Regions from separate parts of the Arthrospira sp. PCC 8006 genome, predicted to be linked through region 3. Evidence: riboswitches for the same ligand, from Rfam matches in the RefSeq annotation. Region 3 holds a riboswitch; each other region holds the start of a gene.
What was found. Region 3 has a riboswitch for cobalamin ahead of cobG (precorrin-3B synthase). Riboswitches for the same ligand answer to the same signal wherever they lie in the genome.

Region 1 (4,246 bases), on a different contig from region 3:
GTTAATCCCATGGCTAATAATTTCCGTTTGTAGCTACCCGCACCAGAGTCATAACCAACCACCCGCAACCGAGAACCGATCGCCGCATGGCGCAACTGCACAACATTAGTTTTATTCATTGATGAGAGTTTCCTTTTGGACTGGGTGAGGTTTTCTGTGGCGACCTGAATATTCTCAGCCATATCTGCCCCCAGTCCTAAGCGATGGTCGCCTAGGGCGATAATCACTGATCCACTGGTTGTGGAACTAATGACATTTAATTCTACACCGGGCATTAACCCCATTCCCATTAGACGGGTATTGCCTCCGGCACAGTTGAGAGCAACTATATATAAGCGATCGCCTACCTTCGCCTCCGACAAAGCAAAGGCTCCCGGAGTTGATGGTTTGCCCACTACAACCAATGATTCTGGTGATTCACTTATGGTGCGATCGTGACCAGTGTTGTCTTTGAGGTAAGTAAATCCTGACCAGCTTGATCCACCATCAAAGCAGTTCACGGATACATCGGCACAGTAGTTATCATTGTCCATAATCTATTGGCTCTTGTTGAGCTAATTGAGAATTAATTTTAATTAATACCATATAACTAGGTTAAAAATCCCATTGTTAATAAATTTTTAACAACCCCCCCGCCCCAAAAAAATAATAATTATACCACACAAATTTATTTTGTCAACTACTTGCAATATTTGTTTGTAGTGTGTTACATTTGTTTACAAGAAGTCAAAGAGGCAAAAATATTATGGTTCGTGGACAAATTATGGAAGAAGGTGGACGCGCAAACGTTTATGCGATCGAACCCCAAGTATATGTAGAGGAAGCGCAACAATTCGGTTTCAACAAACACGCAGAGAAACTCAACGGACGACTAGCTATGATCGGGTTTGTATCCGCCCTAGCCTTAGAAGTATTAACCGGACATGGTTTAATCGGCTGGTTAACTAGCCTGTAAAACCCAGATTTTCTCAGCCTATAATTTCAGTAGCATTTCGGAGAATTGTATGAAAACAGATTTTAACTTTCCTAACCAATACATGATGGGACCCGTAATCTTTCGACCGGACTTTAACAGTCCCTCAGAAGTGATTACCGCTAACCAAGCCTGGTCTTTATTCTTCACAGGTGGTCAGGAAGATAAAGCCCTTGGCTATAATGCAGAATACGGAAGATTTTTTACAAATTTACTGATGGCGATCGCCGTTAGCGGCGCTATTGGGGCTTTGATTTTCACTAACTTAGCCTAAGTCATCAAATTTACCTATCTCTCCCTAGTCACTAATAACAAACCGTCCCTGTTTAGAAATAAGCAGGGACTTTTTTTAGTTTTTCCCCGAATTAGCCCAACCTGTGATAAGATATTCTCGATATCGGTTCTAAGGGAAATCAGCCCTTAGAGGAAACGGGGAAAGTCCGGTGTAAGTCCGGCGCTGTCCCGCAACTGTGATGGGACTCTGTTGGTCTCTCAGTCAGAATGCCCGCCGATAAGTAACCTATTGTTGATTCATCTGCGAGGTATAGATGATGGTTTATTTAGTATTTTCACAATCTAAATATCATAGCGATCGCCCATCTAAACCCTAAGAAAATCTCAACATTATATAGATAGCCAATCGCTATAATTTCGGAGGAGTCAAAAAACCGTGCATAAAATTCCTGTAACCATCATCACCGGATTTTTAGGGGCTGGAAAAACCACCCTAATCCGCCATTTACTACAAAATAACCAAGGTCGTCGTATCGCGGTATTAGTCAATGAATTTGGCGAAGTAGGTATTGATGGCGAAATCCTCAAATCTTGCCAAGTGTGTGACGAAGAAGAAACGGAAACTAATATCATCGAATTAGCCAATGGTTGTCTGTGTTGCACCGTCCAGGAAGAGTTTTTGCCCACTATGCAAGAACTACTTAAACGCCAGGATACGATTGATTCGATATTAATAGAAACCTCTGGTTTAGCTTTACCCAAGCCACTGGTGCAAGCGTTCCGATGGCCGGAAATTCGCACTAAAGCCACTGTGGATGGTGTGATTACGGTAGTTGATAGTGAAGCCTTAGCTAATGGTCAACTGGTGGGAGATTTAGAGGCTTTAGAACAGCAGCGCCAAGCGGATGAAACCTTGGAACATGAAACACCAATTGAGGAGTTATTTGAGGATCAGTTAGCCTGTGCTGATTTGGTACTTTTGACGAAAGGCGATCGCATTGATGAAGACTCTCAGCAGCGGGTTCACCAATGGCTAAAACAGGAGTTAACCCCAGGAGTGCAGATGGTTTCCTGTCAGCAAGGTAAAATTTCCGCTGACATATTATTAGGCTTTAATGCAGCCGTAGAAGACCATCTCGACAGTCGCCCTAGTCACCATGACCAGGAAGAGGAACACGAACACGATGATGATATCAATGCTGTGCATTTAGTCTTAGATCCGGTTGGGGACTCGGCTAGTTTAGTCAATCAATTAAAGGCGATCGCCCAGCAGTTTGAAATTTACCGGATTAAAGGTTTTGTAGCCGTCGCCAATAAACCAATGCGGATGGTAGTTCAAGGAGTCGGAAACCGATTTGAGACCTTCTTCGATCGCCCCTGGAAAACCGACGAACCTCGCCAAACTCAACTGGTGTTTATTGGTCGTAGTCTTAATCAACAACAAATAGCCGCTTCTTTGGAATCAGAAACCATGGCGTTAAACGGGTAGAATTTGAGAGATTTTAGCGATACTTTCTAACATCTCCCCAACCAACCCGGTTTTTTTTCCAGAAGCCGGGTTTCTAATTCCCCACGATACCTTAAAAAAAGAAACCGGGTCAAAAAAGGGTTGACAACGAGTCTGCCAGCGCTATATGTTAAGGTTTACAGTTTGCAGCGCCGCCAAAACAGCCCCAATATAATCATACTTTACCCCACTTTCCGTCTCGTCTCCATCCCACCTTATCTTAATAGCATATTGCGTCCCCTGGGTATTCCCCAATTTAGTTTAGCCTCTAAGACCTGGTAGATTTACCTTGGGATGCCCAAATTTAGTCAAGGCTTCACAAATCCTGATAGGAAAACTGTTTAATCATCTATGGTTCAAAAACGAACAATTGAGGAATTGCATCAGTCAGCATCTTTATTCTGGCCAGAGTTTTTGGTTCAACAACAACTCAAACAGAGTATTATCCCGGTGTTGATTGAAACCCAACAGCAGTTTCTCTCAATTCTTGCCTTGGAATTAGAAAATCCCCTAGATATCTTTACCGCTTTAGAAATATCAAAGCTCTCCGCTAATTTATTTCTCAAACACCTTCTAATTTTAGCAGATTTTGGAGGGGAAAAACTACAACGTTTAAATCAAGAGTTTCATTTATTGTTCCCCGATGGACAATTAGAGTATGTTTGGAACAATACTCAATTTTGTTATCGTTTTCAGGCGTTACCCATATCAGGAATATTATCAAACCAAAAACTCAACATTTCCAGCCAGAAATCGCTGTTAAAAAAACACGCTTTGTCTGAAGTATATAAAGATATTATTGTTGTCATACTGTTTGCTGGAGATTCAACAAATACTAAAATTTCTGGCATTTTTAAGACTTGGGGATGTCAAATTGGAGAATTAATGGGTAAGTACGATGAACTTTCCGAGTTTATAAGCCAGCGTTATATTTATCTAAGCCGTATTACTGCAGGAGCTAAAAGTAATGATTTAGGTCAGCTTTTGCAACGTCATATATATAAATATTTATCCAAAAAGTTAAATCACAAGGATATTGATATCAACCTCAATTCTACCATTCCTGGAGTCAGCCATAAGCAAATCGGAAAAAGAGAAACCAACTTTGATATCGTCCTGAATAAAGGTGAAAAATATATAGCAATTGAAATTAGCTTTCAGGAAACCACAAATAGCACAATTGAGCGGAAAGCGGGTCAAGCAAAATCAATATTTGAGCAGATTGATGGCTTGGGTAACAAGATTATTTATATCATTGATGGAGTCGGTAACTTCCAACGCCAATCTGCTCTGAATACTATTGATGAGTATAGCCACTTGCTTTTGGTATTTTCTGAGTCAGAACTGAATTACTTAAACCACTTTATTCTCGACTTTATAGAAAATGAAAACTGTTAAATTTATAGATTTATTCGCCGGAATTGGGGGATTGCGACTCGGCTTTGAACAGGCGGTTGACTCCTTCGGTTGCATCCCTGATTGTCTCCTCAGTAGTGAAATTGATAGGGATGCTAGACAGGTTTATCAAGCCA
Region 2 (4,246 bases), on a different contig from region 3:
GCGCACCCTTTGAGCAATTTCTGAGGTAGATAAACCCAAGTTATACAAGCCATAGGAAATATCCTCTGACACGGTAGTTGCTACTAACTGCTGTTCAGGATTTTGGAATACTAAACCCACATTTTGGCGCAATTGATTCAACGATCGCCGTTTATATTGTAGCGGCTGACCTCGCCAACTAATCACCCCTGACTGGGGACGATATAACCCATTAGCTAATCGAAATAAGGTAGTTTTTCCGCAGCCATTACGTCCAATGACAGCATAACGCTGATATCTACCAAATTGACAAGTGATATTTTCCAGGGTTGGCTGCTGACTACCGGGGTAAGTATACTGAACATTCTCAAATTCTAGTAACTCAAATTCCGAGGACATAAAACCATCCAATACTCACCAACAATAGTAGACAACCACAACATCCTTCCCAGGTATATCGAGGGTTAGGTTGGTGGCGAGAAACCGACCAAACCCGCAACTCTCCGTTAAACCCCCGCGAGGTTAATCCTAAACAAATTTGTCGATAATTTTCTAGGGTTTGTTGGAGTAGTTGACTGGTGACAATTCCTAAACTGCGAATGGTAGTTTTCCAGTCACCATAACCGATGCGAACCTGTTGAGCGATTAATAATTGACTAGCGGTTTCAGTTAACATAAAAATAAACCGATACATTAACATTAATAATTCTGTGATTAAACTCGGACAGCCAATCTTACGGAAAATTCTAATGATTTCCACTAGGGGGGTAGTGAGTAAAATAAAATACATACAGGAGGTTAACACTAGGGAGCGAGTTAGCAAAAACCCAGCTTGTTGCATTCCTTGATTACTGAAATATATCAAGATATCCCCTAGGTTAAATCCCCAGATAATATCAGTTTTAATTAATTCGAGATTAGCTGAATTAACCACCCCCAATAGTAAGGCGGGAATGCTAGTTAACCAAAAACTAAAGGGGATGGCTTGCAATTTCAGATAAATTCCTAGGGGGATTTTAGCGTAAATCACAACCCAAATTGTCACCCAAATGGTGATCAATATTTGCAGGAGGGGGGGAGCCGCCAAACTGAGACAAAACAGGGTGGCGGCAAAGGTTAACTTATGTTCAGAGGGTAAATACCTTAACCGATTGGTATAGGCGATCGCATCAATTTGATGGTGCATTTAGGATGAGCGATTTTTGCCTTGTTGACGACCTTTATATAAGCCAATCACATAGCCCACGATACCCGCACCAATGGCGGCTTGAGAAACAAATAACAGGCTCTCAATTTCGCCACTGGGAACTTCTAAGATAGGTTCAAACCAGGGTTGATAATTGGGTTGAATTTCGCCGATGAGATTTTCGGCTTGTCCATCGGCTCCCTCATAATCTCCTCGGATAAAAATTAGTGGCGTTATGGATAAAATAACGACGGCTAAAATCATCCATAAATTGCGATTTTTGACGGGTTGATCAGAAGTTGGTGTCATGATTATTTTACTTAGCTATTAGCTTTCCCAATTTTCAAGGTTTGCAGTTCTTCTGAGGCGTAGGACTCTAGCCAATTCCAAACTACCAGCGTTAATAGTCCCTCACTAATTGATAGGGGAATTTGAGTGACTGCAAAAATCCCCGCAAATTTGATAAAGGAAGCGATAACCCCCCCAGAAGCAGCCGGAAAAGCTACGGCTAACTGTATGGAGGTAATTAAATAAGTGGCTAAACTTCCCAAGGCTGCTGCTAAGAAAATACCTAGTTTTTGTTGGTTAAATTGGCAGAATAGTTGGTAAATGCCATAGGCGACCCAAGGGCCGACAATTGCCATGGAAAATACATTGGCTCCCAGGGTAGTTAAACCGCCGTGAGCGAGTAATACGGCTTGGAAAAGTAGGACTAAACTGCCTAAAACTGTCATCACTGACGGTCCGAATAAAACAACTCCTAATCCGGTTCCGGTGGGGTGAGAACAACTCCCTGTCACTGAGGGTATTTTCAGGGCTGACAGGACAAAAGTAAAGGCTCCGGCTAGGGCAATTAATAGCTTTAATTCGGGGTTTTTTTTGGTGATTTTGGTGAGTTTTTGTAAACCAATTACCCAGAAAGGGATGATTAACACCCACCAAAAAACCGCCCAGGTAATAGGTAAAAAACCTTCCATAATGTGCATTGCTTGAGCTGGAGTGGCTGCACCTATTACCAAATAAAATGTTAACCCAATCATGGCGATTAGGTGTATCATTCGATGATTTTTGCTCATCTGTACCTCGCAGATTTGTGAGTGAGAAATAACTATAGGCGGGCATCCTGACTCACAGATTGGGTGGAAAAATTTGCCTTAAATCTGATTACAGTTGCGGGACAGTGCCGGATTTACACCGAACTTTCCCCATTACTCCTAGTGGCTGTTCCCCACTAGAACCTATAGTTTTGGTTATTATACCATGTGTAGGTCAATAGTGAACCAAGCTGGCAAATATTTAATTAAGTATGCTCTCGGCTGGCCCAATATTGTTGTACGGCTTGCACATTATACCAATTCAAAAAAATCCGAGAAATTTCTAAGGCTAATTGAGACTGACCACGATTAATTAACCACTGTAAAAAATGCGCCATTGTCCTTTCATTAAGTTGACCTCTGAGGGATAAAATCCCCCAGAGTATCCGATGCAAAATTGTCATTTGAATCATCATTTTTACTGACCATGTAGGATGTTTTTGGTAGAAAACTACCCCCATTCTGCCCCTTTGTTTTTCCTTTTCAATTAGGGCGGGTATTTGTTCTAAGCTAAAGGGTGGATGCCAATGATATCCGACGGCGGCGGGGCATTTGATTAATTTTAAGCCTAATTTTTTGAGCCTAACTCCTAGTTYGAGGTCTTCCCAACCATAAAGCTGAAATTGAGGGTCAAATAATCCGGCTTCGATTAACCAATGGCGGGCGATCGCCACATTTCCAGTAGCAAAATAAGCGGCGGAAAAATCGGTAATTTTATAGGGTTCTGTGGTGGGATGTTCAAAATTGCAGGTATTGACAACTCGACCATAGGTAAAGATGCGATCGCTTTTTTGAGAGTTGGCAATTAATGCCCTAGCGTGAGCCTCCAGAAAGCTATCAGTTACCACCAAATCACTATCGATAAAAACAATAATCTCTCCCCTAGCCTGTTCAACTCCCAAATTTCGCGCCGCCGCCGGTCCCTGGTGGTCTTGCTGGTAAATGCGAAGATGGGGAAATGCGCCCTGATGAGTGGCCAACCATTCCACAGTCCCATCAGTGGAACCGTCATCGACTAACACCACCTCTAAACCCGTCACGGCGGCGCTATAGGCTTGATTTTCTAATGCTCTCAGACACTTCTGTAAAATCGGTAAACGGTTATAGGTGGGGATAACAACGCTAAAAAACATAGATTTTGGGGGACAGTTGGCGATGCTCTGAAACTATAACCTAATTGTTACCCGTTCACTGTTAAATCGTGGCGATTGGGGTGATAATGAAATGTTTGTTGTCTAGGAGCTTTGGTAGATTATGGGTCGCGCTGAAAAAGCTGTACTTGCCTACTCTGGTGGTGTAGATACCTCCGTCTGTATTCCTTACCTCAAAAACGAGTTTGGGGTAGCTGAAGTAATTACTGTGGCGGTTGACTTGGGACAAGGTGATGAACTAGGACCAGTGAAACAAAAGGCCCTCGACTCTGGCGCGAGTGAGTCTTTAGTGATTGATGTACAACAGCGATTTGTCCAGGAGTTTGCTTTTCCGGCTATTCAAGCCAATGCTTTGTATGAGAATCGCTATCCCCTGGCTACGGCTTTAGCACGTCCTTTGATTGCTCAGATTTTGGTGGAAGTTGCCGAAAAATACGGAGCAGATGCGATCGCTCACGGTTGCACGGGAAAAGGCAATGATCAGGTCCGCTTTGATGTGTCTATCGGCGCTCTCAACCCTAATATTAAGATTTTGGCTCCGGCTAGGGAATGGGGTATGAGTCGGGAAGAGACGATCGCCTATGGGGAAAAATGTGGCATTTCCTTCCCGGTTAAAAAGTCTTCCCCCTACAGTCTCGATCGCAACTTGCTTGGTATGGCGATCGAAGCTGGACCACTCGAAGATCCCTGGGTTGAACCCCCAGAGGATATTTATGGGATGACTAAAGCGATCGCTGATACTCCTGACGAGCCCGAATATGTAGAAATTGGCTTCCAAGCTGGCATTCCTGTTAGCCTCAATGGGGAAGCACTCAACGGGGTTGACCTGATCTCTC
Region 3 (4,246 bases):
CTGTAATGGGGATAATTGCCTGATTTTTCCAAGTAGCGCGTTCAATATATAAAGCCCTTTGTAGTAGTCCTAAATCTTGCAATATTTGATAAACTTTAGCAAAATGCCGACCTAATTTCATAATGGCGGCTGCATCAGCTACGGAGAGGCGATCGCGTAATATATCCGCCTCTAATGTAGCCGGAAGAATCGTAAAGACATCATTGCGATAAGTTATCGGTACTCCCAACATAGCAGCACTTGCCATCACTGAAGAAATCCCCGGTATAACCTCAATTGCAAACCGCCCAGATAAGCGATTAAAAATGTACATAAACGTACCATAAAGCATCGGATCTCCCAGGCACAAAACCGCCACATCTCTGCCCTCGCTAAGATGTTCGGCAATTTTTTCCGCCCCAATATCATAATAAGGCTGTGACGATCGCTGCACACTAAAAGGTAGGGGGATAGGAATTTCAATCTGATCAGGAGAGATAAAATCGGCAACGATCGCCCTTGCTAAAACCTTGCCATTTTCCAAACTGGGATAAGCAATCACCGGGACAGTTGTTAAAATCCGATGTGCTTTTAAAGTTAGTAATTCCGGATCTCCCGGACCAATTCCCAACCCATAAAGTCGCCCTAATTTAGTCATAATTCATTTTCCTTTGCTAAAGCATTTACTGCCGCCGCTGCGATCGCACTACCACCGCGCCGCCCATGCAGTGTAATAAATGGAATTCCACGGCTATTAGATGCCAATTCAAGTTTCGACTCTGCCGCCCCGACAAAGCCGACCGGAAACCCTAAAATCAGTGCAGGTTTCACTAAACCATCATCCAACATTTCTAGCAGGTGAAAGAGGGCAGTCGGTGCATTACCAATTGCTACCACCGCCCCTTGTAAATTATCCCCCCATAACTCCAATGCCGCCGCCGACCGAGTATTATTAATCTGGCGGGCGATATCAGGAACATCTGGATGATTTAGGGTGCAAATAATCGGGTTATTTTTAGGTAAGCGTTTTTTGGTAATTCCCCTAGCCACCATCATAGCATCACAAAAGATAGGTTTTCCCTCCTGTAGTGCCTCCCGTCCGGCTTTAACCGCATCTTCTGAGGCGTTTAAATCTCCGACAATATCCGTCATTCCGCAGGCATGAATTAGCCTAACTGCGACATGGGATAAATCATCTGATAAGCCTTTAAAGTCCGTTTCATCCCGAATTATTCCAAAGGATTTCTGATATATTTGGTTGCCGTCACGAAGGTAGTCTATCATCAGCAAATTTCTAGGTAATTAGTTATTAATTTAATCCAGGATTTTGGCGCAAAAACTCAGCCAAAAATTTGGGTATTTCGGTAAACACTCCCTCAAAAATTTTGTGTTTTAAGGATTGTTGACCATCCCCGATATAAACTTGGTAGCCTTCCATAGTTTCGCCATTCTGATTAATTGTATGCCCTAAAAGGGTAATTTCTGCGGGACTAGGTTGAGCGCAAAATTTAGGGCAGCCGGTTACATGAATATTAATAGGAGTATCTAAATTTAATCGCTGGTGGAGATATTCTGCTAATTGGGCGGCGTGAGTTTGAGTGTCGGTAAGTGATGCGGCACAGCCAGGCTTACCACCACAAGCAGCGATCGCCACTTGATTTGACTCAATTTCCGCGAAGCCTAATAAGGATAGTTTCGGCAATAATTGGCTAATTTTATGATGGGGAATATTTGGCATTATAATTGTTTGCCAAGGGGTTAATCTTAACTCGGCATTACCAAAGGTTTCGGAAAGTTCGACTAATCCTAACCATTGTTGTGCATTAATTTGTCCTAGGTGTAATGATATCCCAATATAACACAATTCGGCGTTTTTTTGGGGATAAATTCCCAAATGATGATAGGGTTTGCTAGGGGTAGGTTCAGCGGATAATATCGGCAAGGGCTGGGTTAGTTGGCTGTTGACTTGCTGGATATATGTATCTAATCCTAGATTGTCAATTAGCTGTTTCATCCGAGGCTTTTTCCCGGTATCTAAGGGATTTTTTCGGACATACTCCCCATAGACATTAATAAGGGTAGCGACTACGGATAAACATTGTTCTGGCTTGATGACAAGTTGAGTATTATATAGCTTTTTATCTCCGGCGATCGCCAACTGAAAATCAATGCCATTATCCCCACCATTTACCGAGATAGCATTAAGTTGAATCTCATTATATCGATGTTCCCAAGCCACCGGAGAACGCATACCAATTCCCACTGTTCCCCCTCCATCAACTCCGATGCTAAACTTAGGACTAAGTTCGCCAATTAACGGGTGATTTTGAATCAGATCATCCAAGGCTTTAATCAGGGGACGAGTATCAACTAACTCCTGACTATCAATTCCCGCCGTCGGACTACCCATAACATTGCGTAGGTGGTCTATGGTGGGATTTTTAGCGGCTAAATCTAATTGTTGCAGCGTATCAAAAACTGCTAGACTTGGCGCTTTTTGCACTCCCCGAATTTGTAAATTAGCGCGATTAGTTACTTGTAGCTTGCCTCCCCACTCCGTTAATAAATGACCCAAAAATTTACCCTGTTTACTATTAATCAATCCTCCCGGAGTCCGAATGCGGATTAAAAAACCATCCTGGGCGTGGGTTCCATAAAATAGACCCGGACAAACATTTGCTTTAACTAACCAATTCATGGTGATTTTTTTCTCCATGCGACGCAGAGAATGAGCCGCAAAATTAGCTGATTTTGACAACTCATCAATAACTTGTAGTTGGCATTCTGACTCAGAAAATTGTATTACAGTTGCGGCACAGTGTCGGAATCTCACCGAACTTTCCCAACTACAAGCCCAAATACTATATCATGAATACTGGTATTTTAACTATAAATTATGGTGAGCAGGGATTTTTCCCATAAATGGTTATCAATTGTAGGAATTGGGGAAGATGGGTTAGAAGGGTTAAGCGCCACGGCGCGATCGCTTTTATCTATGGCTTCAGTAGTTGTCGGTGGTCAACGTCATTTAGCAATGTTACCCCCGGAGGATAACCGAGAAAAACTCCTCTGGACTTCTCCTATTGATGAGTCGATCGCAGAAATTATCCGCCGCCGTGGTCAACCCGTCTGTGTTTTAGCCAGTGGCGATCCGATGTGGTATGGTATTGGCGTTACCCTTACCCGTCACCTTCCCATTGAGGAAATTACTATCATTCCTTCTACTTCCACATTTAGCCTAATGTGTAGTCGTTTGGGTTGGTCTTTAACCCATGTGGAAACCCTGAGTTTATGTGGTCGTCCTGTAGCTTTATTAAATGGCGTAATTTATGGGGGTGCGCGTCTATTAATTTTAAGTGCAAATAGTCGCACTCCCGCCGCCGTGGCTGAACTCCTAACACATCAAGGATTTGGTGATAGTTTAATCGTCGTTTTGGAACATTTGGGAGGCAAAAAAGAGCGACAAATTTCCGGTTTCGCTTCCTCTTGGGATGTTGACGAAGTGGCTGATTTAAATGCGATCGCCGTGGAGTGTATTAGTTCTAATCCGGTTAAATTTTCCCCTCGTTTATCGGGACTTCCTGACAGCGCCTATGACCACGACGGACAGTTAACTAAACAGGAAGTGCGAGCGATTACCCTCAGCCGATTATCCCCCCTACCGGGACAACTTTTATGGGATGTCGGTGCAGGTTGTGGGTCCATTGGTATCGAGTGGATGAGAAGCGATCGCCGTTGTCAAAGTATAGCCATAGAAAAGCATCCCAGGCGCTTACAATATATTGCTGATAATGCCACAGCTTTAGGAACGCCTCACCTAAAAATTATAGCAGGAAAAGCACCGGAATCATTAATTAATTTACCTTCCCCGGATGCCATTTTTATTGGTGGTGGTATTACTACCCCATGTCTGTTAGAAACCTGTTGGGAAAAATTGCGATCGGGAGGTCGTCTAGTGGCTAATACCGTCACAGTAGAGAGTGAGTTAATTCTGTTAAAATGGCATCATCAATTAGGGGGGGAACTTACCAGAATTGGCATTGAAAGAACCGCAGCCATTGGCAGTTTTTTAGGCTGGAAACCCTTAGCTACTGTCACTCAATGGTCAGTGATTAAACCATAACTAAAATCCCCTTTATTGTTTCTGTAACCAAGCGATCGCCGACTCAATATCAGCCACCGTTTCCCCCATAGGAATGGGAGGACGTTGCACCATAACCACAGGTAATTTTAACTCTCGCGCCGCCACAATTTTGGCGTAGGTAGC
Region 4 (4,246 bases), on a different contig from region 3:
AAGGTAGTAACAAATATCCGATAAACTCGCGGATCTAAAATTAAACCTGTCGCTAATTATGAGAGTCCAGCCCGCAAGTCTACCAAGACCACATCGACTCCCAGATATTTCCCGAGACGGGCTAAGATATCGGTCAAGATAAAAGCATTTTGAGAACCTTGGATCAGATGTTCTGGTCGAATTTCTAAAGAGGTAAATCCTGAAGTAGAGCGAAATGATGGCAGAATAAATATCCCATCAATTAAGGCATTTTGTAGGCGATCGCTCACTAATTGAATGGCGGTTTCATAATGGGGAGATTCATCACCATGAACCAATGCTAACAAGTCCGCAAAAGAAACGGGAGGATAGGGCAATCTTCGCTCAAATAACCAACTAATTCCCGGAGGTTCTAAGTCCCCATCAACTAACAGAACCGTTTGTTTTTTAGCAGTTAAAGCCTTGGCTAAGGCGATCGCATGAGTAGTCCTTCCCACTCCACCTTTAAAAGAATGAAACGCCACCACTGGGGGAAAATCTGATGGCATAATAGCCGGAGGTTCGACATTCTCACTAGGAGGAAAAAGCACTCCAGGTCTGGATAAACTCGGAGTCAGTCTAGGAGTTGGGGGGTCTTCCTCGGTTTCTTCCCACCAAATCGGCAAAATCCGTTGATTTTCATCAACACTCTCTAAGATAATATAATTATTTCGGAAGCGAGGGTCGTAGATTTCACTCAGCCAATTTTGGGCTTCTGCTTGAGTTCCCGGACGAATTCCCATGGTTAACCCGTCCCAGTAGGTTCGCGCCCAAACCAACCCGTTTGGCCATTTATTTTGCTTTTTTTTCCGCAGCAAAACTTCTTCTACATCAACCCAAGTATAAAGACGAATATCTGAGGGAATCATCGGTTTATGTTCTCCTTAATTCATTGGCTAATACTGTTTAACCACTCAACTAAAACTTTTTCATCTTCAGGCTTAATATTAATACCATATCGCCAAGCTTGATGAGCTTTTTCTATGTTTAAAGTTGAACCACCTTGGGCTAGATGAAAATTGGGAGTTTGGCTAATTATGCTGGCGGAAATTTTCAGTTCCTTGACCCATCTATCTAGGTTATGACCAGATTCATATAAGAGGGTTGGATCGGGAATCAGTGCTGTGGTTCGCAACTGGTTTCGTTTGAGCAAAATGCTCTTTAGCCCACATTCAACCGCATAGAATAGGAGTAAATAAGCCGAAATCTGTTTAATTTGTTCAGCCGATTGAAAATGAGTATGAAAGGCTTGCCGTAAGTCGCTCACCCCGACCTGAATTTTTTGAGAACCCTGCATTTTGACTATCTTTGTTTTCAGAGGGGATAAGTAGGCGATCGCCTTTGGTTCTTTGGCTATAGCGATCACGACTGTATTTGAGAATTTTAGCTCTCGTGCCGTGGCTCTCCCATGGACTTTGGGCGGCTTGGCCGCTTGGTGAAACCCTAAGCCCTAGAAACCGGGTTGCTGACATCTATCGTTGTTCCCCCAGTTTACAGTAACTTTTCCATGATTTCGTCAAATCTCCGCTTCGTGTGTTATCATGCTTAAATATTGTCGGTTCTGATGGGGACCAGCCATCAGACGTAAGGGGGAAAGTCCGGCGTAAATCCGGCGCTGTCCCGCAGCTGTGAGGAGAGACACAACTCTCGAAGTCAGAATGCCCGCCGAACTGTCTCCTCTGGAGATGCACCAAAAACTGTTATTTTTCGTCTGCGAGGTACGGATGATGGTTCGTTTAGCTTTTTCACAATTAATATTGCCTTCATTTTTTAGGACGACTCCCCTGGCGTTGCATGGGTAGCGCCCTGATTTGAAATTGCCATTTTGAGAAAACTAGCCTTATGTAGACATTGACTGGCAGAGGGTCACTCGTCCAAAGCGTGACTCTAATCAGTCTGGTCTGAGTATTGCTCAACTCAATTTGGCAGATATTCTGCTGCGCTCAATTGTTCACTCCGCTGGTTTGTCGCGGGGATGGACTAGATTTCTGTGACTATTTTCACCATAAGGACAAGGGCAATTTATGACCTCGGAAATTTATACACAAACCCGTCTGGAAACCGCGACTCTCGGCTATCCTCGTATTGGTAAAAGTCGCGAGTTAAAAAAGGCATTAGAAGCCTTTTGGCGGGGTAAATCGGACGCAGAAACCCTCATCCAGACTCGGAATGAAGTTGAGTTCAAAAACTGGGAAACTCAACTTCATGCCGGTATCGATCGCATTGGTATTGGCGACATGAGCCTCTACGATCACGTTTTAGACTGGAGTATCCGCTTAGGCATCATTCCCGAACGGTTTGCATCCTTTAGCGGACTTGACCGTTATTTTGCCATGGCGCGGGGTTTTGATGGCATTCGAGCCCTAGAAATGACTAAATGGTTCGATACCAACTATCACTACCTCGTCCCAGAAATTCCCGAAACATTGCAGCCAGCCGACTTTAGCGATTTTCTAGAAACTGTGCATCGCGCTCAAACCTTATTGGACAATCGCGCTGTTCCCATTGTTTTGGGTCCGGTGACTTTGCTGCGGCTGAGTCGTTTGGAGATGAATCAAGACCAAGCGGGAAAACAACTAGGCGATCGCTATCTCCTGCTTCTCCAAGAACTCCAAAAAATGGGTGTCGCTGAAGTCCAAATCCATGAACCCGCTTTAGTATTGGGAGATGCTGCCAACTTTAAACAACTCTATCAATCAACTTATCAATCTCTCAGCCAAGTAGGCTTACCCATTCACCTGGTCACCTACTTTGATGACTTGGGAGACAATTACCCCTGGGTGATGGAATTACCCGTCGCTGGCATTAGTTTAGACTTCACCCGTGGGCGTAACCTAGAGTTACTGCAACAGTATGGTTTCCCCGACGATAAAGAGTTGGGGGCGGGAATTGTCGATGCCCGCAATGTATGGAAAATTCGCCCCGACTCCGTTTTGTCAACCCTGGAAGCCATTTCCCGTGTCACCCCTAACCTGCGGATTCAGCCGTCTGCTTCCCTGCAATTTGTGCCATACGATGCCCAGCGAGAAACCAAACTCCCCGAACCCTTGCGGTCCGTTTTGAGCTTTGCTGAACAGAAGTTATTAGAAATCACACTGCTGGCTGATTGGGCCGATCGCTCCTATGGAACCCAAGAACCTGACAAGTATCTGGAAGTCATCCGCAGCCAATGGCAAACCTTCCAGGAATTTAGCCCAGTTAATCAGGGGGTAAAAGAACGCCTGCAAAATCTGACCTCCCAGGATTTAGAGCGGACTTTGCCTTATGAACAACGTCAAGAACGCCAGCCCGTTTTGCCCCCATTCCCCACCACCACCATCGGGTCTTTCCCCCAAACCTCCTAAGTGCGGCAACTGCGGGTGAAACTGAAACGGGGTGACATTACCCAAGCCGAATATGAAGCGGCGATCGATGCCGAAATTGCCAAGTGCATCCAATTCCAAGAAGAAGCCGGACTCGATGTATTGGTACATGGCGAATTTGAGCGCACCGATATGGTGGAATTTTTCGGTGTGCAGTTATCTGGCTTTGCCTTTAGCGAACATGGTTGGGTGCAAAGTTACGGCAGCCGTTGCGTGCGTCCCCCGATTATTTATGGAGATGTCGCCCGCACCGGACCCATGACAGTTCGAGAGTTTAAGGTAGCCAAATCCCTGACCGATAAAATTGTCAAAGGGATGCTAACCGGTCCGGTCACCATGATTAACTGGTCATTTACCCGCACCGATATTCCGCGCAGTGAACAAGCCATGCAGATTGCCTTAGCCTTGCGCGATGAAGTCGCTGACTTAGAAGCGGCTGGGGCGAAGATGGTGCAAATTGATGAACCTGCCTTGCGGGAAGGACTCCCCCTCAAGCCAGAACGTTGGGATGAGTATCTATCCTGGGCGGTGGATGCTTTCCGTTTATCTGCGGCTATTGCCAAACCCCAAACCCAAATCCATACCCATATGTGTTACTCGGAATTTGGGGATATTATTGAGCATATTGAGCGGTTGGATGCGGATGTATTGTCCATTGAAAATAGCCGCAGCAATAACGAAACCCTGTTTGAAATTACTGATGCGGGCTACAAACATCAAGTGGGGAACGGCGTTTATGATGTCCACAGCCCAGCGGTTCCCAGCACTCAAGAGATGGTGCAACAGTTAAAAACCGGGGTGGCTAATTTGCCCGTTCAACAGATTTGGGTTAACCCTGATTGTGGCTTGAAAACACGGGGTTGGGA

Region 1: it holds a riboswitch for cobalamin, as region 3 does, so the genes downstream of both, cobW (cobalamin biosynthesis protein CobW) here and cobG (precorrin-3B synthase) in region 3, are expected to answer to the same signal.
Region 2: it holds a riboswitch for cobalamin, as region 3 does, so the genes downstream of both, B9T16_RS00520 (energy-coupling factor ABC transporter permease) here and cobG (precorrin-3B synthase) in region 3, are expected to answer to the same signal.
Region 4: it holds a riboswitch for cobalamin, as region 3 does, so the genes downstream of both, B9T16_RS05375 (hypothetical protein) here and cobG (precorrin-3B synthase) in region 3, are expected to answer to the same signal.

What each region holds. Positions count from the first base shown of each region.
Region 1 is NZ_PKGG01000010.1:47,917-52,162, forward strand. It holds gene B9T16_RS03305 (ferrous iron transport protein A) at 1-533, opposite strand, end outside; gene B9T16_RS03310 (chlorophyll a/b-binding protein) at 746-955, shown strand; gene B9T16_RS03315 (hypothetical protein) at 1,005-1,247, shown strand; cobalamin riboswitch at 1,355-1,501, shown strand; gene cobW (cobalamin biosynthesis protein CobW) at 1,644-2,696, shown strand; gene B9T16_RS03325 (DpnII family type II restriction endonuclease) at 3,066-4,112, shown strand; gene dcm (DNA (cytosine-5-)-methyltransferase) at 4,099-4,246, shown strand, end outside.
Region 2 is NZ_PKGG01000002.1:18,771-23,016, forward strand. It holds gene B9T16_RS00505 (energy-coupling factor ABC transporter ATP-binding protein) at 1-378, opposite strand, end outside; gene cbiQ (cobalt ECF transporter T component CbiQ) at 362-1,165, opposite strand; gene B9T16_RS00515 (energy-coupling factor ABC transporter substrate-binding protein) at 1,166-1,474, opposite strand; gene B9T16_RS00520 (energy-coupling factor ABC transporter permease) at 1,486-2,241, opposite strand; cobalamin riboswitch at 2,261-2,422, opposite strand; gene B9T16_RS00525 (glycosyltransferase family 2 protein) at 2,466-3,392, opposite strand; gene B9T16_RS00530 (argininosuccinate synthase) at 3,514-4,246, shown strand, end outside.
Region 3 is NZ_PKGG01000034.1:23,201-27,446, forward strand. It holds gene cobI (precorrin-2 C(20)-methyltransferase) at 1-637, opposite strand, end outside; gene B9T16_RS07875 (precorrin-8X methylmutase) at 634-1,263, opposite strand; gene cobG (precorrin-3B synthase) at 1,289-2,737, opposite strand; adenosylcobalamin (AdoCbl) riboswitch at 2,708-2,849, opposite strand; gene B9T16_RS07885 (bifunctional cobalt-precorrin-7 (C(5))-methyltransferase/cobalt-precorrin-6B (C(15))-methyltransferase) at 2,876-4,102, shown strand; gene B9T16_RS07890 (cobalt-precorrin-6A reductase) at 4,115-4,246, opposite strand, start outside.
Region 4 is NZ_PKGG01000019.1:31,949-36,194, forward strand. It holds gene B9T16_RS05360 (hypothetical protein) at 1-2, opposite strand, end outside; gene B9T16_RS05365 (ParA family protein) at 57-887, opposite strand; gene B9T16_RS05370 (hypothetical protein) at 908-1,384, opposite strand; cobalamin riboswitch at 1,558-1,703, shown strand; gene B9T16_RS05375 (hypothetical protein) at 2,043-3,362, shown strand; gene metE (5-methyltetrahydropteroyltriglutamate--homocysteine S-methyltransferase) at 3,363-4,246, shown strand, end outside.